3 regions of the Paenibacillus sp. Soil724D2 genome follow, and region 2 is predicted to be linked to each of the others. Evidence: predicted binding sites of a transcription regulator. Region 2 holds the regulator's gene; each other region holds the start of a gene.

The links. The regulator NrdR, encoded in region 2, represses ribonucleotide reductase genes. The targets are predictions, from matches to a motif close to AACACNATATATNGTGTT.
Region 1: nrdI (class Ib ribonucleoside-diphosphate reductase assembly flavoprotein NrdI) is a predicted target of NrdR. The motif match lies at 1,772-1,789, and genes of this name have one in related genera.
Region 3: ASG85_RS14130 (adenosylcobalamin-dependent ribonucleoside-diphosphate reductase) is a predicted target of NrdR. The motif match lies at 6,574-6,591, and genes of this name have one in related genera.

Annotation. Positions count from the first base shown of each region.
Region 1 covers NZ_LMRY01000034.1:56,656-66,721, reverse strand. Annotated here, with positions in the region: gene ASG85_RS39385 (hypothetical protein) at 1-210, shown strand, start outside; gene thpR (RNA 2',3'-cyclic phosphodiesterase) at 1-5, opposite strand, end outside; gene serC (3-phosphoserine/phosphohydroxythreonine transaminase) at 382-1,470, shown strand; gene nrdI (class Ib ribonucleoside-diphosphate reductase assembly flavoprotein NrdI) at 2,062-2,421, shown strand; gene nrdE (class 1b ribonucleoside-diphosphate reductase subunit alpha) at 2,408-4,492, shown strand; gene nrdF (class 1b ribonucleoside-diphosphate reductase subunit beta) at 4,515-5,501, shown strand; gene ASG85_RS24485 (glycerol-3-phosphate responsive antiterminator) at 5,714-6,271, shown strand; gene ASG85_RS24480 (MBL fold metallo-hydrolase) at 6,450-7,199, shown strand; gene ASG85_RS24475 (HAD-IIA family hydrolase) at 7,323-8,138, shown strand; gene ASG85_RS24470 (lamin tail domain-containing protein) at 8,181-10,066, shown strand, end outside.
Region 2 covers NZ_LMRY01000027.1:103,000-113,065, reverse strand. Annotated here, with positions in the region: gene ASG85_RS22160 (winged helix-turn-helix transcriptional regulator) at 1-214, shown strand, start outside; gene ASG85_RS22155 (NAD-dependent epimerase/dehydratase family protein) at 260-919, shown strand; gene ASG85_RS22150 (alpha/beta fold hydrolase) at 1,287-2,363, shown strand; gene ASG85_RS22145 (TetR/AcrR family transcriptional regulator) at 2,409-2,999, shown strand; gene htpG (molecular chaperone HtpG) at 3,130-5,010, shown strand; gene ASG85_RS22135 (hypothetical protein) at 5,089-5,436, shown strand; gene ASG85_RS38050 (hypothetical protein) at 6,232-6,405, opposite strand; cyclic di-GMP riboswitch class I at 6,489-6,584, shown strand; gene ASG85_RS22130 (hypothetical protein) at 6,624-6,815, shown strand; gene nrdR (transcriptional regulator NrdR) at 6,980-7,459, opposite strand; gene ASG85_RS22120 (alpha/beta-type small acid-soluble spore protein) at 7,575-7,799, shown strand; gene ASG85_RS22115 (lytic transglycosylase domain-containing protein) at 7,901-8,479, opposite strand; gene coaE (dephospho-CoA kinase) at 8,476-9,072, opposite strand; gene ASG85_RS22105 (MntP/YtaF family protein) at 9,098-9,841, opposite strand; gene mutM (DNA-formamidopyrimidine glycosylase) at 9,938-10,066, opposite strand, start outside.
Region 3 covers NZ_LMRY01000012.1:215,013-225,078, forward strand. Annotated here, with positions in the region: gene ASG85_RS14100 (SGNH/GDSL hydrolase family protein) at 1-72, shown strand, start outside; gene ASG85_RS14105 (hypothetical protein) at 119-1,069, opposite strand; gene ASG85_RS14110 (YqhG family protein) at 1,194-2,216, opposite strand; gene ASG85_RS14115 (DEAD/DEAH box helicase) at 2,213-4,003, opposite strand; gene ASG85_RS14120 (biotin/lipoate A/B protein ligase family protein) at 4,520-5,359, shown strand; gene dat (D-amino-acid transaminase) at 5,411-6,250, opposite strand; gene ASG85_RS14130 (adenosylcobalamin-dependent ribonucleoside-diphosphate reductase) at 6,666-9,296, shown strand.

The DNA.
Region 1 (10,066 bases), on a different contig from region 2:
TACATCTCGGAGGCGTTTGTGGCTCTTTGTGCGTTTGTGGAACTTTGTGTATTTGTTGAACTTGGGGCGTTCGTTGAACTTGGTTTGTTCGTGGAACTTGAGTTGTTTATGGAACTTGAGTTGTTTATGGAACTTGAGGCATTCGTTGAACTTGTAGCATTCGCGGAACTTGAGGTGTTGGAGTTTTCAGAATTCGCAGTGTTTGTATAACTTTCTCCTATTTTATCAAGCAATGTCATAAGTAAATTAGGCTCCTTTAGTATCCAAATCTGTTTTCTTCTTCGTACTTCTCCTAGCATTGCCAACTGAGGTTTTACTTGATGCATGAAGAGAATATTGCTATCATAGCGATAATACAAAAAAGCAAAGGTGTGGTCATTCATGGGAAATAGGGCTTATAACTTTAACGCGGGGCCTGCGGCATTACCTCTCGAGGTACTGCAGAAAGCACAAGAGGAGCTTGTCGAATTTAAAGGCATCGGTATGTCCATTATGGAAATATCTCACCGCAGCGCGGAGTTCGAGCAAGTACATAATGAAACTCAGCAATTGTTGAAACAAATTTTTAGCATCCCTGATGGGTACCAAGTGCAGTTTCTGCAAGGTGGTGCGAGTACACAATTCGCTATGATTCCGCTTAATTTTCTAAAGCCAGGTAAAGTTGGCAGCTATGTGCTTACAGGTGCATGGGCGGAGAAAGCTATTCAGGAAGCAAGCTTGTTCGGAGAAGTTGCCATCGCGGCAAGCTCGAAAGAACAGAAATTTATGAAAATTCCCGACTTGAGTGAAATCAATATTCATCCGGATTCCTCTTATCTGCATCTGACTTCGAATGAAACAATTGAAGGCGCTCAGTTCCAAAGCTTCCCGGATACAGGGAATGTGCCGTTAATTGGGGACATGTCCAGTGATATCTTGAGCCGTCCTGTTGATGTTTCGAAATTCGGCATGATTTATGCAGGAGCGCAAAAGAATCTAGGTCCTTCTGGTGTAACTGTGGTTATTGTAAAGGAAGATTTATTACAGGATCTGCCTAAAAAGATTCCAACTATGCTTCGCTACGAAATTCATAGCAAAAACAATTCCCTATACAATACACCACCGGTTTATTCCATTTATATGATGAACCTAGTATTGAAATGGATTCAGGAACAAGGTGGACTAGCTGTCATCCAGAAAAACAACCTTGAGAAATCAGGTTTAATTTATAACGCAATCGACCAAAGCGGTGGTTTCTACCGCGGTCCTGTTGATGCGGGCAGTCGTTCCGCAATGAATATCACGTTCCGTTTGCAGGATGAAGAGTTAGAGAAGAAGTTCATCAAGGAAACCGAGCAGAACGGATTTGTTGGGTTGAAGGGTCATCGCAGTGTAGGCGGTTTGAGAGCATCTACGTATAATGCTGTTCCTTATGCATCCTGCAAAGCGCTTGCTGAGTTCATGAGTGATTTCCAAAAACGTAACGGTTAAGAAATAAGATTAAGCTATTCACGGCACCCTCGTGTGCGTGTGAATAGCTTTTTTTGTTTCAGGATAGGAATGTTGCATCATCGCTATGGACGACCTTAGACGGACTCTGGGGCGGTTTGGCGAGCCTGTATTTGGGACGGGATGGATCTATATCTAGTGAGCTTAAAGCCCTAATCTTGCTTTCGACAATTTCGAAAATTTCAAGTCGAAATTGAAAAAATATTTTCAAAGCCTTCCGAGCCACGTCCTGTCTAGGTTTACGTATTTTGATAGTCAAAATGATCCTTTTTACTCGTTGACAAACACAATATATTGATATAAATTTGAATCTATCAACTAGATATCGTGAAAAAAGCGAAACACACAACTGCTAGAATTTGTGAAAAAATAGAATCAAATTCCGTTATAAACCCCGTAATTACCGCCTTTTTCCTTGGTTAAGAGATTCTGAAATTCGCATATTTTGTCGAAAGGACAATGACGGATTCCAGCTTGGATTGCACGGAATGATTCATTTGTTTACTACATATAGGGTTACTTACATAAGCGGTACTAGATAGAGAATAAGAGAGTGTTAGGAGACGGAAGCCCATGCTGATTGCTTACGATTCGAAGACGGGAAATGTTCGCCGATTTATTGCTAAGCTCAAAATGCCAGCGATTCAAATTGAGGAAGCGATGAAGATGGACGAGCCCTTCGTGCTCGTTACCTATACAACCGGTTTTGGTCAAGTGCCTCCTAAGGTAGCTTCTTTCCTAGAAAGCAATGCCTCTCGTCTTATCGGAGTAGCAGCGAGTGGTAACCGCAACTGGGGAGACGGATTTGCCAAAAGCGCAGATACGATCTCACAGCAGTACGATGTGCCTGTGCTAACCAAGTTTGAGTTATCCGGCACCAAAAATGACGTAGAACGATTTGTTCAGGGGGTACATGCAATTGCGGCACATTGAGCTGAATAATTTATTAATGCAACGCGGAGCGGATGGCTTTTTCCAACTAGAGAAGGATAAAGAAGCTGTTGAAGTTTTTATGAAGGAAGTCCACAGTAAAAGCCTGACTTTCCCCGATACTTCTTCTAAAGTACGTTATATGATCGATCATAACTATTACGAGAACGTATATGAGAAATATACGCAAGATGAAGTTAACGATGTTTATCAAGTGGCCCACGATAATCAATTCGAGTTCGCCTCCTACATGGCAGCTTCGAAATTTTATACGGATTACGCTTTACGCAGTGATGACAAGTCCTTATATCTGGAACATTTCCCGGATCGCGTTGCTATTGTTGCTTTGTACTTGGGACGTGGGAACGTGGAAACAGCGCGTGTTCTTGCTGTCTCGATGATGGAACAACGCTTGCAACCAGCGACACCGACATTCCTTAATGCAGGTAAGAGCCGCCGAGGTGAAATGGTATCCTGCTTCCTATTGGAGATGGACGACTCACTTAATTCGATTAACTACGTGCTTGCTACTTGCATGCAGCTTTCCAAAATTGGCGGCGGTGTAGCCGTTAACTTGTCCAAGCTTCGTGGACGCGGTGAAACGATTAAAGGTGTGGAAAACGCAGCAAAAGGTATTATGCCGGTGCTTAAGCTTATGGAGGATGCGTTCTCCTATGCAGATCAAATGGGTCAGCGTAAGGGTTCAGGAGCTGCTTACTACAACATTTTCGGCTGGGACGTTATGGAGTTCCTAGATAGTAAGAAAATTAATGCGGATGAGAAATCGCGCCTGAAGACACTGTCCATCGGTCTCATTGTACCGAACAGGTTTTACAAGTTGGCTGAAGAGAACCAGCCGTTGCATGTATTTGCTCCTTACACGGTACTGCAAGCTTATGGAAAGCATTTGGATGATATCGATCTCGATGAAATGTACGACGAACTGCTGGCTAACCCGAAGGTGAAGAAAAAGGTTGTCATGAGTGCGCGTGACATGCTAGTTAAAATTGCGACTACCCAACTGGAATCCGGTTATCCATATATGATGAACCGTACGAATGCTAACAGGGATCATGCCCTGAAAGGTATCGGTACGATTAAAATGTCTAATCTCTGTACAGAGATTTTCCAACTGCAAGAAACTTCGGAAATCAACGATTACGGCCAAGATGATCTCATTCTTAGAGATATCAGCTGTAACCTTGCTTCCATGAACATTGCAAATGTAATGGATCGTAAGAAGCTGCGCGAAACTGTTCACGAGGGCATGATTGCATTGACTTCTGTTAGTGATATGACGACGATCTGCAATGCGCCGGGGGTTGCCAAAGCGAACCGTGAGCTGCACTCCGTTGGTCTTGGTGTCATGAATCTTCATGGCTACTTGTCTAAGAACAAAATTAGCTATGAGAGTGATGAAGCCAAAGATTTCGTTCGCACGTTCTTCATGGCTATGAACTATTATTCCATTGAGAAAAGCATGGAAATTGCCAAATCTTCAGGGCAAACCTTTGAAGGTTTTGAGCAATCCGAATATGCGAATGGTGCCTACTTCAGCCGGTATACGGAGACGGATTACACTCCGCTTACGGATAAAGTGAAGTCCTTGTTTGAGGGGATGCCGATTCCATCACCAAGCGACTGGGCTAAGCTAAAAGAAGATGTAAAAACCAATGGTCTTTATCATGCTTACCGATTGGCCGTTGCTCCAACACAAAGTATTTCTTATATTCAAAATGCAACTTCGAGTGTCATGCCGATTGTTGAACCTATCGAGACTCGAACTTACGCGAACTCAACAACGTACTATCCGATGCCTTTTATGGCACGTGATAATTTCTTTTACTATAAATCTGCTTATCAAATGGATCAGTTTAAGATTCTTGATCTTATTGCTGAGATTCAAACACATGTGGATCAAGGGATTTCAACCATTTTACATGTAAATAGCGATGTTTCGACGAGACAACTTGCTAAACTATACCTCTATGCGGCACACAAAGGACTTAAATCGCTCTACTACACGCGAACAAATCAGCTATCCGTTGAGGAATGCGTCAGCTGCTCGGTGTAATTTGGAAGGGGATTGAATATAAATGAGTACGGCCACTACCCTAAGTAATGCCAAGAAAGCTGTGAACTGGAATCGTCCCGATGATGATTTTACGATCACTTTCTGGAATCAAAATATTATGCAGTTCTGGACAGATGAGGAAATCCCATTATCTGATGATAAAATGTCATGGATCACGTTAAGCGGTGCAGAACGTGAGCTATACATGAAAGTACTCGGCGGCCTTACGCTGCTCGATACCATGCAAGGCGGCGTTGGCATGCCGAAAATTCTTGAGCATGTCGATGGACTCCAGCGCAAAGCTGTGCTGAGCTTCATGGGGATGATGGAGCAGATACATGCGAAGTCTTACAGCAGTATTTTCACCACGTTGTCTACAACGGAGGAAATCAATGAGCTGTTCCTTTGGGTGGAACGCAATCCTTACTTGCAGTTCAAGGCAAACAAGATTTCCCATTTCTACGAAAACATTGGAACTCCTAAAGAGCTGTATTTGGCTATGGCAGCATCTGTCCTGCTGGAGAGCTACTTGTTCTATAGCGGCTTCTATTATCCGCTTTACTTGGCTGGACAAGGTAAAATGACGAGCAGCGGCGAAATCATCGATTTGATTTTACGCGATGAGAGCATTCATGGCCTGTATATCGGTGTGTTGGCACAAGAGGTTTATGCGGAGTTAAGTCCTGCTGAGCAGGATGAGGCGTATGCAACATTGTGTGCCTTGCTTAAGGAGCTTCATGCCAATGAGGAAAGCTATACAGAAAGTCTCTATGGGACTTTGGGCTTGGCAGAAGAAGTGAAAGCTTTCTTACGCTACAACGCGAATAAAGCGTTCATGAATCTGGGCGTAGACCCCATTTTCGAAGAAGAGGATATTAATCCGATTGTTCTTAACGGTCTGAGCACGAAGACGAAGCAGCATGACTTTTTCTCGAAAAAAGGGAATGGTTATGTCCGCACGATTCACGTTGAAGCGTTGACGGATGATGATTTCCTTTTTGGGGATTGAATATTAACATGGTTAGCTGCGGATTTAACGGAGTGAGATTGTGTTGACAAAAGTCGATACCGATTTTATAATACAAACTAAATCATATCCATTGAATACGGTCAGGTTCGAATATAGAGAGAAACCCTTTCCCGTGATCATATCCTTCAACTGGAGGGGTATGTTTCATTGTGGTCAGGGTTTTTGTTTATCTGTTTGAAAGGAGAGTTTATATGTATCCAATAATCGATCTTGTAGAGCATCAAACCATTGCCACCGTACAAAAAGAAGAAGAACTAGAGCTTGCTATAAAGAGTCAGGCCAATATTATTTTTCTGCTAATAGGCTCCATCTTCAATGTTCAGGAATTGGTGGATAAGATAAAGGGCGCAGGTAAGCAAGTCTTTATTCATGTAGAATTCATAGAAGGAATAGTGGCTGATCGGACCGGAATATCTTATTTAGCGAAAAATGTAAAGCCTACCGGTATTATTTCTACAAAAGGTAACCTCATTCGGATTGCGAAAGACATGAATTTGATGGCCATTCAACGTATTTTCCTAATTGATCACAGCGCCGTGCTAAGAGGGATCAAAGCGGCGGAGCAAAGCCAGCCGGATGCGATTGAGGTCATGCCTGGCATTATGCCCCACATTATCGAGGGGCTAACTTCAATGACTCCCTACCCCATTATTGCCGGGGGACTGGTTGACAATCAGAGGGAAATAGACGAGGCTTTGCACGCTGGGGCGTTGGCAGTCTCTACCGGGAAATCTGAGTTATGGCAATAGCGATTAATTGATTGCGCTTTCATTATTTTTATTATATAGTAGCAATATTAGATTATTTTGTATCTTGGGTAGAGACTAATGAGAACCCCTGATTACACTGTAATTCACTTTCTAATGGGAAAGTGAGTTCATGTGTAGTTGCGGGTTCTTTATCTTTTTAGGGGGACAATTGCACAAAATGGAAATTACCTTACTAGGGACAGCCTGCGCTGTTGGCGGGATGGATAGGGATAACACCTATTTCCTCATCCAAAACAGGGAAGATTGCACGATGGTAGACGTTGGGGGAAGTCCTTTGAGCAAGCTTGCTAAATTGGGAATTAGCGTCCATCAAGTGAAGGAGATCATTTTCACCCATTTTCATATCGATCATGTGTACGGATTACCATCCCTACTATGGGGAATGTGGCTAGCAGGTCGAACGAAGCCCCTGATCATTTATTGTTCCTCTGAGAATGAGGTCCAACTAAAGAAATGGCTAGAAGTGATTGATATTCATCAATGGCCTGTGTTATTTGAAGTTCAGATCCATAAGTATGCGTGGAGAACGGAATCACTGTTGATAAAAGAAGAGGAGTTAATGATAACGACCTTTCCAAGTCTGCAACTAGGTCCGACCGTTGGATTAAAAATCCAATATAAAGACAAGGTTTTGGTTTATTCGGCAGACACGGAGCCCAATAGCTGGATCAAAGAACAAAAGCAGATTGACATAATGATTCATGAAGCGACAACTGCCGAACGTCCACGGGTTAACCATACGAGCTTACAGGAAATAATTAATTACTATCCATTGGAACGTATTGATCAGGTGGTAGCCGTTCATTTAACCGATACAGAGCCTTATGATCGCGTTCTCGACAGTCAGGTTATAGCTATTAAGGATAAAATAATCATTGGCTTTGATTTCATGAAAATTAATCTATGATGATGTGTAAGGGAAAGAGACGAGTAGAATCCCAAACCTATCAGACTGACTTTAGCCGGAAGGTGAAGTCTGTCTTAAGGTTTGGGATTTTTTTTGAATTTATAGATATAGGAGTGGGAACAGATGAAAGATTTTGCAGGATATATATTTGATTTGGACGGCACTATTTATTTGGGGGGGCGCTTGATTGACGGCGCAGCTGAGGTGATCGAATCCCTTCAATCGAGACATAAAAAAATCTTGTTTTTAACGAATAAAACGATTGAATCCCGAGACAAATACGTCACCAAACTAAACGGTTTGGGCATAAAAGTTGGGATTGACCAAATCTTGAGTCCGACGCTGGTTACCATTCGGTTTTTAAAAGAAAAATACGAAGACTGTAAAATATACGTGATCGGGGAACCATTGATCAAAGAAGAATTCAAGCAGGCGGGGTTTACATTCGCAGAATCACCTGAAGAAACAGATGTAATCATCACCTCATGGGATCGTGAGTTTCACTACTCTCATCTGGATTTTGCCTATCAAGCGATTAAGAAAGGAGCTATGGTCCTTGCCACAAATCCGGATAGAACTTGTCCGACGGAGGGAGGTGATGTTCCGGATTGCGGGGGGATGATCGGAGCTATTGAAGGAGCAACAGGAAAGAAAATTGAACTTATTACCGGTAAACCGTCCATTTATATGGCCAAAGCGGCATTGGAAAGTTTGAAGCTAAACGCAGATCAATGTCTAATGACAGGTGATCGGCTTGAAACGGATATTTTGATGGGTAAACTTGCGGGTTTGCATACGGCATTGGTTTTGACGGGAATTACACAAAAGGAAGACATTTTCAAATCAGACTATCAACCGGATTATATTCTTAATTCTGTATATGACCTTTTGTTAGAGGAGGTTATCGAAGAGACTGCAAGTACATTAGAATTGGATTGAAATGAGACGGCGAGATCATGGGTTAATAAGAGGAGGAGAGCTATGAATCGTAAGTTCAAACCAATAGTCGTTTGCTCGGTTGCTCTGTCACTGTTCGCCGCTTCGGTCGTGACCGGGATCGGTATCCCGGCTGTATCGGCATCTGCTGCTTCGGCCGTATTTATTACGGAGCTGGTTCCGGACACGGTAAATGTAAATTCAAATGATGGCTACGAATACGTCGAGCTTTACAACGCTTCAGATGAACTGATTGACTTGACGGGTTACAAGCTTCAGGGGAAAATTGACGGTGTTTTTAAATGGGAAGGAACACTTGGTAGTAACGTACGAATTCCCCCCCGTGAAACGGTGCTGATTTGGACTCAAAATAGTGTGATCAGTGGAAACACACCACAATTGACACATGACCAGTTCAGAAGCAATTATGGTATCGCTGAGTCCGAACTGCCGAATGACCGTATACATGTTCTGCAAAACGTTTCTGGCTTGTACAACGGAAGCTCTTCACAGAAAAATATAAACATTTCCCTAGTCGACCTGCTCGGTTCGGAAATCGTTGTCGCCACATATTTCGTGAATTCTGATAACGACGATACGTTCGAAAACAAAGGCATTTCATTTAAGCAGCCTTCCTCTGGGATTGCTATGGTGTATAACGGTGGAAATAAGACAGCAACGCCGGGACGTATCGCCTCCGATGAAGTGCTAGGAGTGGCGCCGAGTGACGTGATCGCAGCTGGGGGAGACGGCAGCTTGACGCTGTCGTGGACGCCGAGCAGCGATTCGAATGTGATCGGCTACCGGATTCATTCCCGAAACGGTCTTTCAATGGCGTCGGTTACTGATGTGACCTATACATATACCGGACTGACTAATGGATCCGATTATACGTTTACGTTATCGTCCGTCTATGCTGACGGAGGCGTATCCCCAGCTTCGCTCCCGGTACGCGGAAAGGCGGGCATTCCAGTTATTCCTGCTGTTGCGACTGGCTTACAAGCGCTTCCTCGTGATAAGGCGATTCGTTTGAGCTGGGATGCTTCTACTGAGGGGGATGTTGCTGGTTACCGTATTTATAAGAACGGCGTGCAGCTGCCGGATTTGGTGACAGGCTCCTCCTATGTGGCAACAGGTTTAACGAATGGCCAAAGCGTCACGTTCGCTGTCTATACCGTCAATCAGTCAGGGTTAATGTCTGCGCAGCCTGCAGTGGTTGCACAAAAACCGCAGGCCGCCCCCTCGTTTGTAGTTACGGAAATGGCGCCAAACACGAAAAATATCGACTACAAAACCGGTGGGACAGATGCGTTCGAGTTTATTGAGCTGTACAATTCTACCTCTACGCCCATTAACGTCAAAGGATTTATTTTAAAATACATAGCAGGTGCAACCGTTTTTGATTATCTCATCACGGAAAACAAAATGATCGCGCCGCAAGAGACATTCCTTATTTGGTTCAAAAACACCAACGTACAGCAGGTTGGACTGCCCGAATTCAATCTGGCTTACGGCAGTTCGATTGTGGAGGATCAGATGATCGTAGTCGTAAATGGCGGCATGTCGAATTCGGCGTCGCGCCGTGTACAATTTCTAGATCCCGACAATATTGTGCTTACTGACACGACCTACAAGGTTGAAGATATCGGCGAAAGCATCAGTGCCAACTTCATTCCGGATCGCGGCAACGGGGTTGTCTCGGCCGACAGATTTTCCATGCAGGCCAATCCGGGTTTTCTGTATCCGGTGCAAAAGGTAGCCGATCCAGCTGATATGGTGCGACCAGCTGCCCCTACTGACATACAGGTAGCGGCTGGTGTCGGCGGAGTGAAGGTGACCTGGAGCGATACGCTCGAGCCAGATGTTGCCTATGTGAACGTATATGTGAATGGCGTGGTGCAAAATAAGCTGCTCATGCCGGAGAATGAGGC
Region 2 (10,066 bases):
ACGATTTAAGCAGCTTCATCGAGATTTAGTAATCGTCAAGACACAATCCTTAACGGATGTGCTGCGGCATTTAGAGCAGAACGGGATTGTTCTACGCCAAGTAACCCCTACTGTACCCATCATGGTCGAATATTCATTGACGGAAAAAGGAATTGATTTTCAGACCGCTCTCAAAGAAATGGATAAATGGGCCAAGAGATGGGAAAGCAAATAACCATTAACGCAAATTTGAGACAATTGAATTGAAAGGTGTGATAGATTGAACGTCCTTCTTTTTGGAGCTACGGGCATGGTGGGACAAAGCGTCCTGCGAGAATGCCTTCTCGATCCTCAAGTTCATAGCGTGCTATCGGTAGGTAGAAGCATCACTGGTCAGAATCATCCCAAATTACACGAACAGGTACATGCTAATCTTCTGGATCTATCTGTCATTGAGCATAAACTGTCGGGCTTTGATGCTTGTTTTTTCTGCCTTGGTGTCTCTTCCGCGGGTATGACCGAAGACCGATATCGGGCAATAACCTATGATATTACCATGCATGTTGCTGAGACATTAGTGAGATTGAACCCTAACATGTCGTTCTTCTATGTAACAGGAATGGGAACCGATAGTACGGAAAAGGGTCGCAGTATGTGGGCACGGGTGAAGGGAAAAACGGAGAATGATTTGCTTAAACTGCCTTTCAAGTCAGCTTACATGTTCCGTCCAGGAGGCATTCTTCCATTGCATGGCGTCAAGTCCAAGACTAAACTGTACCAGAGCATTTACACCATATCGAAACCTCTCTATCCTTTGTTAGAAAAGTGGTTCCCGAATTCGATTACGACTTCAGAAAAGATCGGACGCGCAATGATCAAAATTGCCAAGCAAGGTTATCCAAAATCAATCATTGAGAGCAGTGATATCAATCTCATTTGAGAAGAATTCGAGGAGACAATTATGGTTACTGCGGATGAAATTAGAAGCATCGCGCTGTCAACTTAGCGTTCATGATTATTCGAATGGATCGTGTCCATCCTGAGGAATGTCGTAATATGCTTACGCTGGCCTGGTGCCTTGTAGCTCCTACGAAGATCGTAAAAGCTTTTAATGAAACATCTAAGGGTAAAAGTTAAAACAAGATTTACTTACATAAACAGCTGCTTAACGCTTGGGTTCCCAAGCGTTTTTTATTATTTGCATAGTCAATAACCTATTGACTGCGGATTGAAAATGAATTAAGCTACAGTTAAGATTTATCGATGAATGAATTATTCATTTAAAAATATCAGAGCGAGGTGCACGAATGAATAAAAAACATTTAGTTTGGGATCTACTCCTACGAAAGCTAAATCAGCGTAGAAATGCTAAGAAGCTTATCTTTCATACACCAAATGGCATCGCCCAGGAACGCTTCATTCAGATTGGCGGCATTGATCAATGGATCACCATTCGCGGGGAAGATCGCAGCAAGCCCGTGCTGTTCTTCATACACGGCGGTCCCGCATCAACTTATACCGTCTTCACTCCATTGCTGCGTTCATGGGAGAAGCACTTTACCATCGTCCAATGGGACCATCGCGGTGCAGGTAAGACATTCCGCAGGAATGGCGTGAATGGGAGCGGAGAAATTACTTTTGCCAGACTCGCACAGGATGGACTCGAGGTTGCCGAATTCCTATGTAAGCATCTCAATCAAGAAAAAATTATTCTTGTTGGCAGCTCTGTGGGCAGCTGTATTGGTGTCATGATGGTTAAGAGCCGACCAGACCTCTTCCATGCCTATGTCGGGACTGATCAGAACGTCGGCCCAGATCCGAACCATCTGTCATATCAGATGACACTGGAAGGACTTCGCGCTGCTGGGAACAATAAGGGCATGATGGCAATCGAGAGAATTGGGCCCGATCCCTCGCAGTGGAGCCGCAAAGACTTCGATGAAATGAACAAATGGATCATTAAATCTATTACAACGGTTCCTAATATGATTATGGACATCATACTGCCTGCTATTCTGTCGTCGCCGGGCCACACCATACGTGATATTATAGACATTTTCAAAGGCATGAACTTCTCCTTGGACTTTCTTTTTGATGAACTCATGGCCTTTGACGTCCGCAACCTCGGGTTAGCATTTGATTTACCATTCTTCATCTTCCAAGGTGATACTGATGCCATAACACCAACCGCATTAGCCCAAGCCTATTTCGCTGATATTAAAGCACCTCATAAAGAATTCGTTCTTATCCAGAATGCGGGCCATCTCGCAGCCTTTGCTCGAACAGAACAATTTCTAGATGAACTTAGGATGAGGATATGTCCGCTTGTAGACTCGGCAAGCAATAGGGATGCTATTTCACTTCAACTTGAGAAGCCTATATAATAAGTTTAATGAAATGATATTATGCAGATCGGAGATTGACGGCCATTGTCCCCATTAAATGAACAACAATTGACTCAAATTCGTGATGATCGCAGAGAACAAATTAAGAAAGCAGCTCTTACCGTATTTGCCCGCCACGGAATCGCAGGAACCAAAATGAGCATGATCGCGGCAGAGGCTGGCATCAGTCAAGGCCTCTTCTACCGTTACTATAGCTCCAAAGATTCGCTATTCACTGCACTCGTTCAAGAACTCATGGAAGAAGCAGGCAAGGAAATTGCTTACATTGCTCAAATACCTGGCACTCCCGCGGAACAAATTAAAGCGTTGACTCAAGGAATGCTGGATGAAGAAAACAAGCATGCTTTCATGCTTATTCAACAAGCACGAAAAACGGATGATGTGCCCGAAGAGGTCAAACAAGCCCTTGAACAGCATTCCCCGAAAGTTCTTATAGATCAGCTAGTCCCTATATTTATCAAAGGGCAGCAAGCTGGAGAATTCTCTGCAGGCGATCCTAGGGAACTGTTATCGTGGTATTTTAACATCATCAACAGTCTGATTATGCAAGAACAAGAATATGAAGAATATGGGTTTCCAAGCGCGGATATTCTCATGCGGATTATTACGAAATAGAGCTCTGTTTTGCCATACCAATTGACATTGAAAAAGAGGAATGTTATAAAGATAGGGATGGCACTCGAAGACTGAGAGTGCTAATAATTATCTCTGACTAATTTCTACATATTTGAAAGGAGATCTCCCATTGGAAAAGAAACAGTTTCAAGCCGAATCCAAGCGCTTATTGGAAATGATGATCAATTCGATTTATACGCAAAGAGAGATATTTCTAAGAGAGCTTATCTCCAATGCCAGCGATGCTATCGACAAAATTTACTACAAAGCTTTGACCGATGACACGTTGGTTTTTGACAAAGATAGTTATTTCATTAAAGTGATTGCCGACAAAACGAATCGTACACTCACACTGCGTGATACGGGTATTGGTATGACGAAGGAAGATTTGGAGAATAACCTGGGGATCATTGCGAAGAGCGGATCTTTGGCTTTCAAAAAAGAAAATGAAGCAAAAGACGGTCACAATATCATTGGCCAGTTCGGTGTTGGCTTCTATTCAGCGTTTATGGTTGCAGATGTCGTTACGGTTATTAGTAGAGCTTTAGGCAGCGATGTTGCCTACAAGTGGGAGTCCACCGGTGCTGATGGCTACACGATCGAAACAGCAGAGAAAGACGAAGTGGGCACAGAGATCATCCTGAAAATTAAGGATAATACGGAAGATGAGAACTTTGATGAATTTTTAGACGAGTATCGTTTAAAAGCGATCATCAAAAAATATTCCGATTTCATTCGTTACCCTATTAAAATGGACATTACCGGAAAAAGGCTGAAAGAAGGCAGCGAAAGCGAATTCGAGGATTACCAAGAAGAGCAGCATGTCAACAGCATGGTTCCTATCTGGAGAAAAAACAAAAGTGAATTGACTCCGGAAGATTACGAGAAGTTTTATCACGAGAAACATTACGGCTTCGACAAGCCGCTCAAACATATTCACGTTAGCGCCGATGGAGCTGTCGTCTATCAAGCTATCCTCTTTATCCCGGAAAATATTCCTTTTGACTATTATTCCAAAGAGTACGAAAAGGGCTTGGAGCTCTACGCCAATGGCGTATTGATCATGAACAAATGTGCGGACCTGCTTCCTGACTATTTCAGCTTCGTTAAAGGAATGGTTGATTCAGAGAGCCTATCGCTCAATATTTCCAGAGAAATGCTCCAGCATGACCGTCAATTGAAGCTGATTGCCAAAAACATTTCGAGCAAGATCAAAGGCCAGCTGCAAAGCCTGTTGAAAGACGAAAGAGAAAAATATGAGCAATTCTACAAATCATTCGGCCGACAACTCAAATTTGGTGTCTATAGCGATTACGGAAGCCATAAGGACGTCTTGCAGGATCTATTAATGTTCCATTCCTCCAAGGAGAAAAAACTGGTTACATTGGACGAATACGTGGCAAGAATGCCGGAAGATCAGAAGTACATTTACTACGCTTCTGGAGAATCGATGGAAAGAATCGATAAGCTTCCACAAACCGAGCTTGTGACAGATAAAGGCTATGAGATTTTGTATTTCACCGATGATATCGATGAATTCGCGATCAAAATGATCATGACCTACAAAGAAAAAGAATTTAAATCCGTTTCAAGCGGCGATCTTGGGATTGAAGTGGATGATAACCAAACGGAAACCGATGCTGACAAGAATGACAACAAAGAGCTTTTCGATTATATGAAAGATCTGTTGTCCGGCAAGGTTACAAATGTAAAAGCATCTAAGCGTCTTAAAAAACACCCTGTGTGCTTATCGACAGACGGCGATGTAACGATCGAGATGGAAAAAATCTTAAATGCGATGCCGAATAATCCTAACGTGAAGGCTGAGAAGGTACTGGAAATCAACGTCAATCACGAAGTATTCGCATCCTTAAAAGATGCTTTTGACAAAGACAAAGAGAAGCTGAATCTTTATACGGCCCTGCTGTATAATCAAGCTCTCTTGATCGAAGGTTTGCCTCTTCAAGATCCGGTTGAATTCACGAACGATATCTGCAAAATCATGGTTTAATAGGATGAAAGAAGCTGTCCCAAAAGTAACATGATATGTATGGGACAGATCTAATTGTTTAAAATAGTGAATATTTGAATGAAAAAGGAGCTAAGCGGCTTGTATGTGCTTAGCTCCTTTGTTTTTGGCGTCCACCGCCGCAGTGAGTGTGGGCAAGCGAATGCCACCCGACCTCCAGACCTTGCTTTGGGTAAGCCTCGAAGCAGGAACATTTTCGAACCCTTTGCCTTATGCTTCTGGGCGGCATTACCTCAAACAATGGTATACCGATTGGCAATGGCTTCAATTGGCCGTCGACAAAGTAGAGCTCAAGTTGCACGTATTTCTCATCAGCAAGAAATTGAAGAATCGCGGGCCTATCTCACAGTCATCTTCGGCGACTTTTTGCACAGCCACTCTTACAGCAATGATGTATTTCATCGTTAGATTCAAGTTGAGATTGCATTGCGATTGCTGCAACGATGTTTTACATCATTAGGAGGGAGATTGGAAGTATGAATTTCGTTCTGAATACCGCTTCGAGCGAATGTCCCAGAAAGTAAATTGACCCTAAGGGATTTTTCGCAAGTTAGATCTACATTGAAGTCATTTATGTCTTGGGACAGACCCTTTTGCGTACATAAAGAGAAGTTCTAGCGATTATACGCTGCGCGTTCGATTTAATGGATGTTTCTTAAATCGAGGACCATTCGTCATATGTCAGATCCACATGCTCGGTGTACTATACTTTATCACTCTAATTGGCTGATCGTGCTAATTTAATAAGGTAGAATTTGCTCTCTTTGAGGTTTCGGATGAATCAATCCATTATTCGCGGTTGAAAGATGTTGTAGAAAGTGCAACAATAGCTGCCTAAATCTCGCTGTCCTCGCATCGTTGTTGCATTATGTACAGCAATTTGGTCCAATAAAGGCCATTTCACAACAAATGGGCTCAAAATGTTGCACAAACTGCAACTTCAAGTTGCAAAATAGCCTTTGGGCGTGAGAATTGTTGTAGAGAATACAACATTAGTAATCCTATAGCCCATCTACCGTCACGAAAGCTAAATGGGGGTGCCCTAAAAATCATATTCAGAAAAAATGAAATCCCACTTTATGTATTTTGTAGACTGTCTGCTACTTTCATTGGATTAATCCAGTGAAGTAGGGATTTGACGACCTAAAAGTCACTTCCATTGGATTTTTTCCAATAGAATCATGAATTTTCTTTTTTATATGATCAACCACTCTTATAATCGGGAAAGGTTTCCTTTACCTCATATTGTTTCTTCGAGTCCGAGTTTGCATACACATAAGCCAATAAACGATCTGTATCAATTCCGAGAGAGCTAGCAACTTTTACGATGTCTAATTCATAAGAAATACTTGGAATTTGATTGGACTTGACGGACATATGCTTCAACCATCCTTCGAATAATGTAATTAATGGATACTCAATCCGTAAATATGATATAGTTTTCTTACAAACATAAATCGGTACGATAAAGGCAAAACCACTGAAAAGTGGCGACGCAAAGCTAAAGGGACTAAAATGGCATCGATGAATGTCCAAAATGTCAGCCAGCTACCGCCTCCGTCCGATTCATGTAGAAAGACTAGGAGGGAACAAAGATGATGGAAAAAATTATGGTGGATGGTAAAATGAGCATGGATGTACAGCAATTGATTGATAACTTGCACCTTTCAGAAAATGATCTTTTGAACATGTTCTCCTTTAAGTTTAATAACAACGTTTTAACCCAAGATGAAGCTATTCGGTTTATTCATTTTCTCAGAAGTGAACTGGACAAACGAACTCAATAAAGGAATTATGCACGAAAGCATACAAAAATACAGTCGGTTGATGTCTAAAGATTTATTTTTTTCAAATAAATATTAATCGCATGATTGTTGATTTCATGGGAAAAACTAAGAAAAGACAACGGGAATCCCGCTGTCTTTTTCTTAGTTTTTGTCATATTTAGAGATTATTTATCCCGGAGCAGTCCGGTGTCATGCTTTCCCAATATTTGCGTTAACTCCTTCAGGAACATATTAATGTCCTTAAACTGTCGGTATACGGAGGCAAAGCGAATGTACGCCACTTCATCGACGGGGTACAGCTGTTCCATGACGATTTCTCCAATGCTTAAACTATCCACTTCAGCATGAGCCGTGGTGCGAAGCTGCATTTCCACTTCAGATACCATCATCTCAAGCCTTTCCATCGATACCGGCCGCTTCTCACAAGCTCGAATCAAGCCTCTTAATATCTTCTCTCGACTAAATTCTTCCCTACTTCCATCTTTCTTAATCACGATTAACGGCGTTTCTTCCACCATCTCAAAAGTGGTGAATCTTCTCGCGCACTTCTCACATTCTCGACGACGACGAATCGATTTGTTTTCATTGGCTGAACGTGAATCAAGAACTTTCGTACCGGAATAGTCACAGAACGGACACTTCATTCGCTATCTCTCCTTTCTCTCTTCTCTTCTTTGATCTATTACCATATGTTACATGTCATGAACTTAGGAGATATGCACACAATACTATTACCAAACGACAAGGAGGTGAACAGACATGGGCGCAGGACAAAACCGTAACAGCAATACTTTAGTTGTTCCTCAAGCTAACGCAGCCTTGGATCAGCTAAAATATGAAGTAGCGCAAGAACTTGGTATCGCCATCCCACAAGATGGTTATATGGGTAATATGGCTACTCGTGATGCTGGTGCCATTGGTGGTAACATCACTCGTCGCTTAGTACAAATCGCTGAGCAATCCTTGGCTGGTCAATTCAAGTAATCTTGAATCCTAGCTACTGAAGCTCAAAAGCAGGAAGTATTGGACTCTAAGCCCCCAAAAGGAGCTAGTCCAATGCTTCTTTGTTTATGAGAGAAGGAATCTTAATCCTTCTTTCCCCATTGCTGAGAATAAAGCTTCGTGTATTTCTCGTAATAATAGAGCACCCGCTGTACATAATGACGTGTTTCTCCGAATGGAATTTGATTAATATGCTCTTGCGAACCATCCCAAACGTCATTTTGCTTCCATTTATTCACATTCCCTTGACCTGCATTATAAGCTGCAATGGCATAAATTAAATTACCATTATAATGCTTCTTTAGCCAGCTCAAATACCAAGAACCAAGATTAATATTTACGTCCACTTTTAATAAATCGCCCTGCACATGAGGTCCCAGATTCGTGGATTCTACAATCCACTCTGCCGTGTCAGGCATAAGCTGCATAAGGCCTAATGCCCCTTTGCTTGACTCCAAATGATATTTGTAATTCGTTTCCACCCTAATAATCGCAGCAATTAAAAATGGATCTATATTGTGTTTCGCCGCGCTCTGCCTAATTTCCTGCTCAAAGTAGATCGGGTACAGCTTTCTTCCGATAAAATCGCTATTCATAAAAAGAACTAGAATAAAACAAACAAGAAGCAGGGCAAAAACTCGTTTTCTACGTAAAAAGGTCATGAAAGCCCCTTCCCTAGCCAAAACCGCTCCACTTCAGCGTTAGTTTCTTCCCATGTCCCGCTGTTGTCAATGACAACATCCGCGAATTTACGTTTCTCCTCAATGGACATCTGAGCATCAATGCGATTGTTCGCCGCACTTTCCGTCAGTCCATCCCGCTGCATAAGCCGCTCCAACTGAACTGGACGTGGCACATATACAACCATAACCTCTTGAAACATGAAGGATAAATTAGATTCGATTAATAAAGGGACATCGACCACAACAAGCTTGTCTGGAAATTGCCGTTCATAGGCTTCCATCTGTTCACGTATTTGTGCACGAATTGGCGGATGCAGAATACTTTCTAGCTGCTTGCGTGCCTCGGTATTCCCAAAGATGATCTCGCCAAGCTTCTTGCGATGAAGCGAGCCGTCTGCCAGAAGGACAGCTTGTCCAAAATGTGCAGCAACCTGTTCAAGAACAGGGCTGCCGGGCTCGACGACATCGCGGGCTATAGTATCCGCATCTACTAATAGGGCGCCGCGGCTAACCAGCATGGCGCTAACCGTGCTTTTGCCGCAAGCGATTCCTCCTGTTAACCCGATATTCATGGGCAAATCTCTCCTAACGTGCGTCCTACAACATTTTCAAAAGACCCATAATAATGAGTACACATCCCGGAAGTACAGACAGTTTCTTCATCCAATTCATCTCCGCATACCGTAAACCAAACCGCAAACCTAATGCAATAAATGAACCACTTGATATCGAAATGACGGAAGCCGTTAACAGTGGAACGAAACCGATTAATGCTGCGCCAATGCCTGCACCGAACGCATCCAATGATAGCGCCAAACCAAGCAAGGTAGCCTCTGAAGCCGAAATATTACCCGATTTGTCAACGTCTGCAATGGATGGTGTTCGCAAAATTTGAATAACCAGTCCGAAACGTTTCAGCTCGATATTCAGTATTTCCTTCGTTCGCTGCAAAGTATCAAACGTGAGAATCTCTCCAGAACCAGGATGCTTACCCTCTGATGAAGGAAGAACACCGCTTATCGATGCTTGATCTAAGGATGTGACTCCTCCACGTTCCTGATGCTCTTGAGGCTTCTGTTGTCTTGTTTGTGCCAGTGCCCAGATGCCAATCCCAATCAAGATGAGAGCACCAATACGCTTAGCAACCAAGGGAGACATGAAGGAAGACATCAGGACACCGATCTGCATCGAGCTGTAGATAATGATACCAGACCAAAGCGATATAATCCCAATGGATAGGAGCGGAATTCGTATTTTACGTAATCCATACATCACACCAACGCCGAAGCCGTCCAAAGAAACTGCGAAAGCAAGAATAAGTAGAGAAACTACAGGAAGCATAATACCCCTCCTAAGAGTTTTACCCAGAAACTAGCTTGTAAGCCGTTATCTAGGCTAAGTACTCCATATCATATGGGAAGGGGAGGCTTCACGTGCCTATTTCTCTGACTTCTTTCGGATTACCTTGCGCTTTAACGGTTGACAAGTTGGGCAAATATGCGTTCCTCTGCCGCCAACAACGGTTTTGTAGATCTCGCTCCCGCATGTTTTGCAGGGCTCGGACTG
Region 3 (10,066 bases), on a different contig from region 2:
CATCCGAACAACGTAGGTCATACTATTTTAGCTAAAGCTTTTCTTAAAGCTATTGATTTTACTTGGAAATAAAGCGGAAAGCCTTAGACCTCTGGAAATAGTGGTCTAAGGCTTTTTTTTACGGAAAAATATGTCCTAACCTTAAAGCATTCTCCAGCAGCACGTAACGGGGTCCAACATGATCTAAAGTCAGGTAGGTATCCCCAGATACCCATTGTTGATAACCCAGAATGGCCAGCGGCAGCGTGACTTGACCATCATAGAGCTCGGTGACATAAGTTAATTTAGCCTGAGGGTTTAAAGTCTTTTGAAGTTCGCTCAGTTTGGTCACTGGAAGCGGTTTGCCCTGGACCCATGGGAGTCTGTCATAAGGATCAAAGGCGGGATATAACGCCGTTTGAGCTTTGCTCGTCAAATCGGTTGGTTCTGGCCGATCCTCAGTTATCCTCGGGGTAGGGTCCTCTTTGAGCGGAAGCAGCTCTCCGGATTTGGCATCCAAATAGTACGTTTGATCTTGCAAACTTATTTTCCATACAGCGGTTAGCTGGTCCATGTAAAGCCGGTCTAAAAGAATCGTTTTATTTTGAACAAAATCAGAGTAAGAAGTAGTAGTTGGAATGAGTTCCTGCTGTACCAAAGAACGATACAGCGTGGTCAAGCTGAATAGCGGATTGTTCCCCGTTCCGTACTCGGTTAATCGGAAGGAGCCGTTGTCCGTGGCATGTACGATCATATAGCCAACATCCTGTCCATGATCGGTGAGGATAACCACCCAACCATGGGTGCCTGGTCCGAGCGGATAACTGTTCCAAACTGCCGTCTGCCAGCGCTCAAACCCCGATTCCCGAGCGAGAGTTGTTCGCCAAGTGTTGATCGTAGCGGTCAAAGTGGATTCACTCCGCAAATCAGGTAATGGCTTCGTCTCTGTGTTACTAGCTATCGTTTCCCTTGCCGCCTGCGTATAGCTTGTCCGTTCTACGGAGTCGCCTGCAGAGGTTTGGAGCGGTATGAATAATAAACTGCTCACACTTATGAAGCAGGCCGCCGTCCATGTTGTCCACAGCTTCATCCTCGTTCACCTACCTATCGTTAACCTCTAGTGGTATGAACCTATTAACCTATTGTAATTCTTATGTCTTAAAAAGATTGTTAGAACCTGTAGTGTTAATTTTGCGATGTTTTAGCGACTAACGTCAGTTTCTGGGTCCTCGTCCGGCATTTAAATGAAACAAACCGCAATTGATGACAGATACGACAATACGCGGCTTGTGCTGCCAGTCAATCTCTTGCAGGCGGTTACGGCATTGGGTTTCAATTTCGTCTCTTTTGTCAGGCTCAGCGCTCAGCAGGAGACCGTTGTAATAAGCTTCCACACGATTAATTTCGCTGCGGTGCTGCTCGTTAGCTTCATCAGCCCAAGAATGATCATACGCACTGACCTTACGTTCGAGCATCATTTCAAGGGCATTAATGGCTTTAGGCAGTGAAATCGTGTCAGGCAAAATGTGACTATTCGCAGGAAGCTTCGGAGAGAGGCTCTTGGTAAGCATATGTTTATGAAAATGTTCCCGAATTTCACCGCTATTCAGATGAATAGCGAGAGAGTGAATCTCGCTTCGTTTGCGGTCGCAAGCAAGCTCTACCTTGTAGTTCACGCAGAACCAAGTGTCATAGACAAGCGCAGCGTGATAGGTAGCGCTCATTGGGAATGGTTCCTCAAACAAATGAACGAATCGTCCTCGTTCACGGACAATGTTGAACATTTGTTCCAGACGCCTACTGCCGAAGGTTACTTCGTCCTGCGGAAGCCGCTGGGATATGACTGTCGTAGGTACGAAGCCGAAATAGCGGCCAAGAATGCTGTCTGAGTTTGCGTCAGGTGGCTGGGGGACTTGGTTCTGACCTTGCCCTTGGCTCTGGCCCAGGCCCTGGCTGGGCGCTCCCGCGTTAGGCGGGCTTTTGACAGCTGTTGCGGTGGTCTTCGCTTTAGTCTCCAGCTTCATCTGTTCAGGATCGAAGATGAACTTATAGGTCATCGTTTCGGCTGCAGCCCCTGTACGTTCTACGAAGCTCCAATAATAAGGGCGGCCTGTCATCTCTCTATCTGCTTCAGGAGAGAGCTTTGCAGTGACGTAAGTAGGTGATTTCTCTAGAATCGTGCAATTATATGCTTCAAGAAAGCGCATGACGAACGTGTGAATGTTGCGTTTATTCATGGCCTTACCTCGATATTTTGCGTCCCGCCAACAGCATCAAGAATGCCTTGGAAGGCTGCCCCGTATACCGGATTTTGTTCAATCTCTGATTTAACCTCGATAAACGAATGACCTAGCTCATCGATCTTTCTGCGTATATCTTCGCTAGAGCCAGCCTCCATGACCATGCGGAACAACGATGTTTCGAGGGAGCCTTTTTTCTCGATTTTCTCTAGGATCGTATCGAGTTGACCGATAACCAGCTCAAACATATTGATTTTCTCATGCAGCAAAGAAAGAATATGCTCCTCAATCGTGTTTCTGGTAGAAAGGTTATAGATGTTGACATCATGCGTTTGCCCGAGTCGATGTACACGACCAATTCGCTGTTCCACACGCATTGGGTTCCAAGGCAGATCGAAATTAATCATGTTATGGCAAAATTGGAGGTTAATCCCTTCGCCGCCAGCCTCTGTAGCGACAAGGACTTGTACTCGATTACGGAATAAATCCATCATCCAATCTTTTTTACCGCGATTCATACCGCCTCGATAAGGGACAGCTGTTATTTTATGCTCTTTCAAATAATTGAGAAGATATTCTTGAGAAGCGCGGTATTCGGTGAAAATGATGACTTTATCATTAATATCTTGTACGAGCTTCATCGTGGTCTCTGCTTTGGTGTTCGCTTTAATACTGCGAATCAGCTCAACTAGCTCCCATATTTTGGCGCGTTGCGGCGAGTCCTCGGCTGTTTTCTTGAACAAATTGACGAGCGTGATGAACACGGCATCACGGGAACTGCAGACTTCGCGCTGCAGAGTGATAAGCGAGAGTACACTGCTGAGATCTCCAGCGCTCTCTTGGTACCTGGTTCGAACGAAATTCGTTACCCCATCGTAGAGTGCCTGTTCATCATGGGAGAGCGTGAGAGGAATGTTCCTAACAACCCTTTTCGTATAATGAACGCCGCCGTCGCCGCGACGATTGCGAATCATAACTTTGGAAAGCTCCTGTTGAAGCTGACCTTCGTTTTTAGGTGTCCTTTTGCCAACCACATAGTTGGTTTTGAAGTTGCTATGAATCCCTAGTTGACCTGGTTTGAGCAGGGTGATGAGGTTGAATAGCTCTTTCAGGTCGTTCTGCACCGGCGTGGCAGTGAGCAGCAGACAATATTTTTTTCGCAGCTCGTTCACGAAAGTATAATTGGTCGTTTTTTTATTTTTGAGCTTGTGGGCTTCGTCGACGATTAGCATGTCATATTCAAGACCCATGACAATTTCACGATGCGGATCACGTTTGGCGGTGTCCATGGAGGCCACAATGACGTCGCTTTGTTTCCACATATAGGCTTTTTTATGAGCAACAGCTGGAATGCCGAATTTGCTATTCAATTCCCGGACCCATTGCAGCACAAGGGAAGCGGGTACGAGGATAAGTGTTTTGCGGACCAAGCCGCGGATCATGTATTCTTTTAAAATCAAACCAGCCTCAATCGTTTTCCCAAGCCCAACTTCATCGGCCAAAATAGCCCGACCACGCATCTCATTAAGCACACGTTTCGCCGTATCAATCTGATGAGCCATAGGTTCAAGCTGCCCTAGATGAACGAGGCACTGCATCTCGTCAAACGTCGAAATAAGCCCCGATTCTTCCGATTCGTAGGCTAGCTGGTACAGTGTCCAATCGTCCCATGGACCACCTCCGCGCACACGATTGTCCAGCTCAGTAAACCAGTCCCTCTCAAAGTGCATATCAAGCTGATTATGAATGGGGCGAATGTTCTCTTGCTGTTCATGTTGACGCATCGATGTGCCCTCCTAAGAGTTTTCGTTAGAAAACTAACTTCGTAAGCGTGTACTGAGTTCGTAAAAAAATGACTTTGCAGGCATGAGCTGAGCTTTCGTAGAAAATTGAGAATGGAACAATACTGGGTTTCAGAGTCGTGAAATGGCTCCAAGCTCACCAGATTTGCGTCGATTACGTGTTAGTATGTCCAGAAGAGGCGCTTTCATAACTTTTCCATGGAAGTTGTCGTGAACTGTTTCGTAGTAAAAATGTCCACCAAGTGGCGCGAAACCTGAAATGCTGTAAAAGGTACATTAATTCAGCCTGCAGCAGCGTATTTCTGATTTGAAAGATATGCTGCAAAAAGTGCAGCTAATCTGGCAATTACTGCTCGTTTCGAGCTAGAACTGTACTCGATCTGAATTTCATTAGCAAGTTGTGGCATTCAACCGTCACCAACATCGTAAGCATGTACGATTATATGATATGATATAGGTTGTCTTCGGATAGCAAAGTGGGAAGGGTGACAGAAAGAGATGACGACATGGCGTTTTATACATACAGGAGATCGATCTCCTGCTGAAAATATGGCATTAGATGAAGCAATACTGACCGCCCATAGTGAAGGGCTCGTTCCTCCTACGGTACGTTTCTACGGATGGAATCCGGCAACGCTGTCGATTGGCTATTTCCAAAAGGCGTCGGAAGTTGATCAGGAAGCGGTAGCAAATGAGGGAATTGGCTTCGTAAGGCGTCCAACCGGGGGGAGAGCCGTTCTACACGATAAGGAGCTGACATATAGCATTATCGTTGCCGAGGACTATCCGGGCATTCCGCGAAATGTGACCGAAGCTTATCGCGTGCTGAGCGAGGGGCTTTTGCAAGGATTTCGTGCGCTTGGTCTGGGCGCAGAAATGGTCCAGCTCGCGAGTGATGAGGAGAAGGAGAAGTACGCATCCGCTGGATCAGCTGCCTGCTTCGATTCCCCCTCATGGTATGAGCTGGTTGTTGAGGGACGTAAAGTCGCCGGCAGCGCACAGGTTCGGCAAAAAAATGTCGTGCTGCAGCACGGCTCCATCCTGCTCGACATGGATACCGATCAGCTATTTCGCATGCTGCGTTTCTCCAACGAGAAGGTTGCGGATCGAATGAAGACGAGCTTTTTGAAGAAAGCTGTGGCAATTAATGAGCTGCTTCGGGCGCAAGGAAAAGAGGCTGTAACGCTCAGACAGGTGGAGGATGCGTTTCGTCGTGAGATCGCACGGGGTCTTGGTGTGGAGCTTGTGGAGGAATCGTTGACACCTTATGAGATTGAGCTTTCTGAGCATCTTGTGCGTGAAAAATATGGCACGGATGAGTGGAATTTGCGTCGTTAAGCGAAAGCGCAAAAAAGCACGGACCTTTCTAGGAAAGGAGCGTGCTTTTTTTTACTGTGCAAAAGTACGTTCAAACTCACTTTGCAGAGTACGAGTAATCGGACCTGGCGCACCATGTCCAATTGCTTTGCCATCAATCTGTAAGATAGGTGTAATTTCCACGGTAGTTCCCGTGATAAAAGCTTCATCAGCCATAAGAAGCTTCTCCGTCGTAAAGGATTCTTCTTTCACTGTGATATTTAGTGAGTGAGCTAATCTCAAAACGACAGCCCGAGTGATTCCATGAAGGATCAAATGGTTAGCTGGGTGCGTGTAAAGTACGCCATCTTTGATCATCATCAAATTAGAGGCGCTGCATTCGGTGACAGTACCGCTGCGATGGAGCACGACTTCTTGCACCCCGTGATCGAGCGCTGCTTGTTTGGCCATGACATTTGGGAGAAGATTGAGCGTTTTGAGATCACATCTCAGCCAGCGGATATCCTCTAATGTGATTGCGTTAATGCCATTATGTATCGTGGCAATGGGTCTGCGCACCTCTGTGCAGTAGGCCAGCAGAATGGGCACAGCTTGTGCAGGGAACGGATGTGCCCGAGGAGCTTCGCCTCTCGTGATTTGCATATAAACAGTGCCTTCATTGAGATCATTCATTTCAATAAGCTGTGTGAGTATATGACCCATTTTTTCAATAGTAAAAGGTAGTTCTATCCGCACTTCACTTGCGGTTCTTTGGAGTCTCTGCATGTGAGCAGCTTGCTCGTAAATTTTCCCGTTATATACCCGGAATACTTCATATATCCCATCTCCAAAGTAGTAGCCACGATCATCTGGTGAAATAAGAACGTCCTTCTTGTTGACGAAATCATTTTTAAAGAAATAAATATCCAACATCTCCTCAAGCGTTTTCTTATGAAAGTAGTACTGAAATCATTTTCCACATTTTAAAAAATCTATTTATCGAACAAATGTTCTAAAAATAAGTGAAATGTGATATCCTATATATAGGTTAGCAGAGGAATTAACGATCGTCAAAACGAGCTGTATAGCCTATCTCATCTTGTTTGGTTGACTGATTAAATTTGGTTATTCTGACCATGAAAAAGAGAGAATTAGTAAGTAAGGATTAGCTAATATGATTAAGGGTTGTCTTAATAACGAATTTTGGTTCTTTAGCTATTAGAAGATCAATATATAGTGAGGTATAATGAATTTCGCACACCACATATTGTAATTTTACATAAACTTCATAAAGTAACTTTAATTTTAGTTGTAGCTGAGTATGTAGCTTATTGGGAGGGAATTATGGATGGGGATTGTACAGTCTAATAAGAAGCTGGATGGATTAAGCGAGAAAATATTTTTGGATCGTTATGCACTCAAAAATGCGGATACGAGTTTGGCCAAGGTGGGCGATACCGTACTCGTTTTAACGAAGGATGACCCTAAATTCCCAGCCAAAGAAGTTGGCGAAATTATCAGTCGAAATGGCAATACCGTCAAAGTAAAGACAAGAAGTGGTGAGACTGTTGAATCCGCAGTGGAAAAGCTCACTTTAAATATTGAGAAGACACCAGAAGAAATGTGGGACCGTTTGGCAGGTGCAATGGCATCGGTAGAGGCAACCCCTGAGAAACGCAAAGAATGGACTGATAAATTCAGATATATTCTTGATGATTGGAAGCTTGTACCAGGCGGACGTATTGCTGCTGGTGCTGATGCAAGTGATGAACTGACCCTATTTAACTGCTATGTCATCCCGTCTCCACACGATAGCCGAGGCGGAATTATGAGCACACTCTCGGAAATGACAGAAATTATGTCACGCGGCGGTGGAGTTGGTATCAATCTTTCTTCCCTTCGCCCACGCCGATCTGTTGTGAAAGGTGTTAATGGATCATCCAGCGGCGCTGTTTCTTGGGGTGGTTTGTTCAGCTATACAACAGGCTTAATTGAACAAGGCGGCAGCCGTCGCGGAGCACTTATGCTCATGATTAACGACTGGCACCCTGATCTTGAGGATTTCATCACTGTTAAGTCAACGATGGGTCAAATCACGAATGCAAATTTATCCGTTTGTGTAAGCAATGCATTTATGAAAGCCGTTAAGGAAGATCTCGAGTGGGAGCTTGTTTTCCCGGATACGACGGACCCTGATTATAACGATAAATGGGATGGCAACTTAGATGCTTGGAAAAAGCTTGGTAAATCCGTCAAGCCTTATCGCACTGTAAGAGCACGTGATGTTTGGCATACAATCATTGAGTCTGCTTGGAAGTCAGCTGAGCCAGGTGTTGTATTCTTGGAATACTACAACCAAATGTCCAACAGTTGGTACTTCAATCCGATTATTTGTACGAATCCATGCGGGGAACAGGGGCTTCCGGCTTGGGGTGTTTGCAACTTATCTGCTATTAATCTATCTAAGTTTTATGACGTGGAGAAGCACGACGTGGATTGGGCAGATTTGGCCAAAGTGGTCCGTTATTCGACTCGCTTTCTTGATAATGTTATCGATAAGACACCCTATCATTTTGAAGAAAATCGTACGAATCAACAAGGCGAGCGCCGCGTAGGTTTAGGTACTATGGGCCTTGCTGAACTGATGATTAAATTGAAAATTCGGTACGGAAGTCCGGAATCCTTGGTGTTTTTGGACAAAATCTATGGCTTTATGGCTAGGGAAGCTTATCTGGCATCGGCTGAAATTGCTGGTGAAAAAGGGTCTTTCAAAGAATTTATTGAAGATAAGTTCCTCGAGAGCGGCTTTATGAAAAACATGACGAAAGTATTCCCTGAAGTTGGCGAAGCGATTAAGCAGAATGGCATGCGCAATGTAACCGTAATTACCCAAGCGCCTACTGGAAGTACGGGGACAATGGTGGGTACATCGACAGGCATTGAGCCATACTTTGCTTTTGAATATTACCGACAAAGCCGTCTTGGGTTTGATAAACAGTATGTGCCGATCGCACAGGAGTGGACAGATGCGAATCCGGGTCAAGAGCTGCCGGATTACTTCGTAACCTCCATGACATTGACTGCGGAAGATCATATCCGGGCGCAAGCTGCGATTCAAACATGGGTAGACAGCTCGATCTCCAAAACAGCGAATTGTCCGGCAGATTTCACCGTGGAAGAGACGAAACGCTTGTATGAATTGGCTTTTGATCTAGGTTGTAAGGGTGTAACCATCTACCGTGATGGCAGCCGTGATGTGCAAGTATTGAGTACAAGCGCGGAGAAAAAAGAAGAGAAGAAAGCAGAGGCGGCTCCAGTGGCTGTTGCCGCGGAAGCTGTGAAAGAAGAAGAGAGCTTTACTAATCTATCAGGCAAACTAGCTGTAGATGTGGATGCGAAGACGGAGCAAGTATTCGATAAACAATACAAACGCCGCCCGCAAATTCTACGAGGTGCAACGTATAAAGTGAATACACCATTCGGGATGGCGTATATCACGATTAATGATATGAACGGTACGCCGAGTGAAATCTTCCTCAACGTAGGAAAAGCAGGCTCCGACGTGTTCGCAATGTCCGAAGCACTCGGTCGCGTGTGCTCCTTGTTCCTGCGTTATGGCGATCACGGCGATAAAGTGAAGCTGCTCGTGAAGCACTTGAAAGGCATTGGCGGCTCTGGCGCCATTGGCTTCGGCAACAACCGCGTCGAGTCCATCGCGGACGCGGTTGCGAAAGCGCTCGAGCAGCACGACGAAGTGATGAACGAGCAAGACGACGCGCGGAACTACGTGACCGCGACGAGTGAAGTGCTGGATGCGCCAGCACCTGCACCGGTAGTGGCCGCGGGGCACACGGGTCATGGAAGTAGCGCGGCTAGTGCTGCGCCGAAGGACCTGTGCCCGTCGTGTGGATCCGCTTCGCTGGTGAACAGCGAAGGGTGTAAGAATTGCGTCAACTGCGGGTACAGCAGGTGTTCTTAGGATTGAGCCAGGGCGGAAGCCCTGGTTTTTTTTGTGAGCTGTAGCTTGAAATGTCGGTGATTGGTGTCGACCGTCGAGCAGATTGATATAGCAGTCAAAACGGCTGAGACAAAAATCTAAGCAAATACCTATAATATCAAGGGCTGTTTCATAAATATTGAGACAGCCTCATTTTCATCATATTTTCCCCGCGAAATCGTTTCAAAAAGGTTGAGATATAATATTTCATATATAATGAGACATTGTAATCCTTCATGTAGTTTTGAAAAACGGGAATAAAGATTGAAAGTAAAAAGCTCGCAAACCCGTACAAGAAGTGGGTTGATTTAATATAGATTGGAAAAACCTATAAAGTAGAACATGTGTTCTCAAATATTGGAACCCCCTAGAAATTCTAGAGTCTGCAAAATTTTAAATTTAAAGCTGAAAGTTTGCATAGTGCTGATGAAAATTTTCGGAAATTGGAAAAGGTTTGCATTAAATTTTCAAGAAAGTTGAAGGATTAATAAGACAAAAGACTGCAAAGCTAAAATGTTTTGCAGTCTTTTTGTGTCATAGGTTCAATTAATTGTACATTTTTAACTTCCTTATCATTTATTAATTCCACTTAATGATAGGTGTTCGTGAAAAATAAAGTTGGCATCTGAAGCCCGCCGGAACTCGACGTGGTATTAGTGCATTTTTAAGCGATTTATTCGATTGATGTTTAAAGACTTAAGCCTTTATAAAAAATACTGACTCGGTTTATTTTGTGTACTGTAAGTTCACAT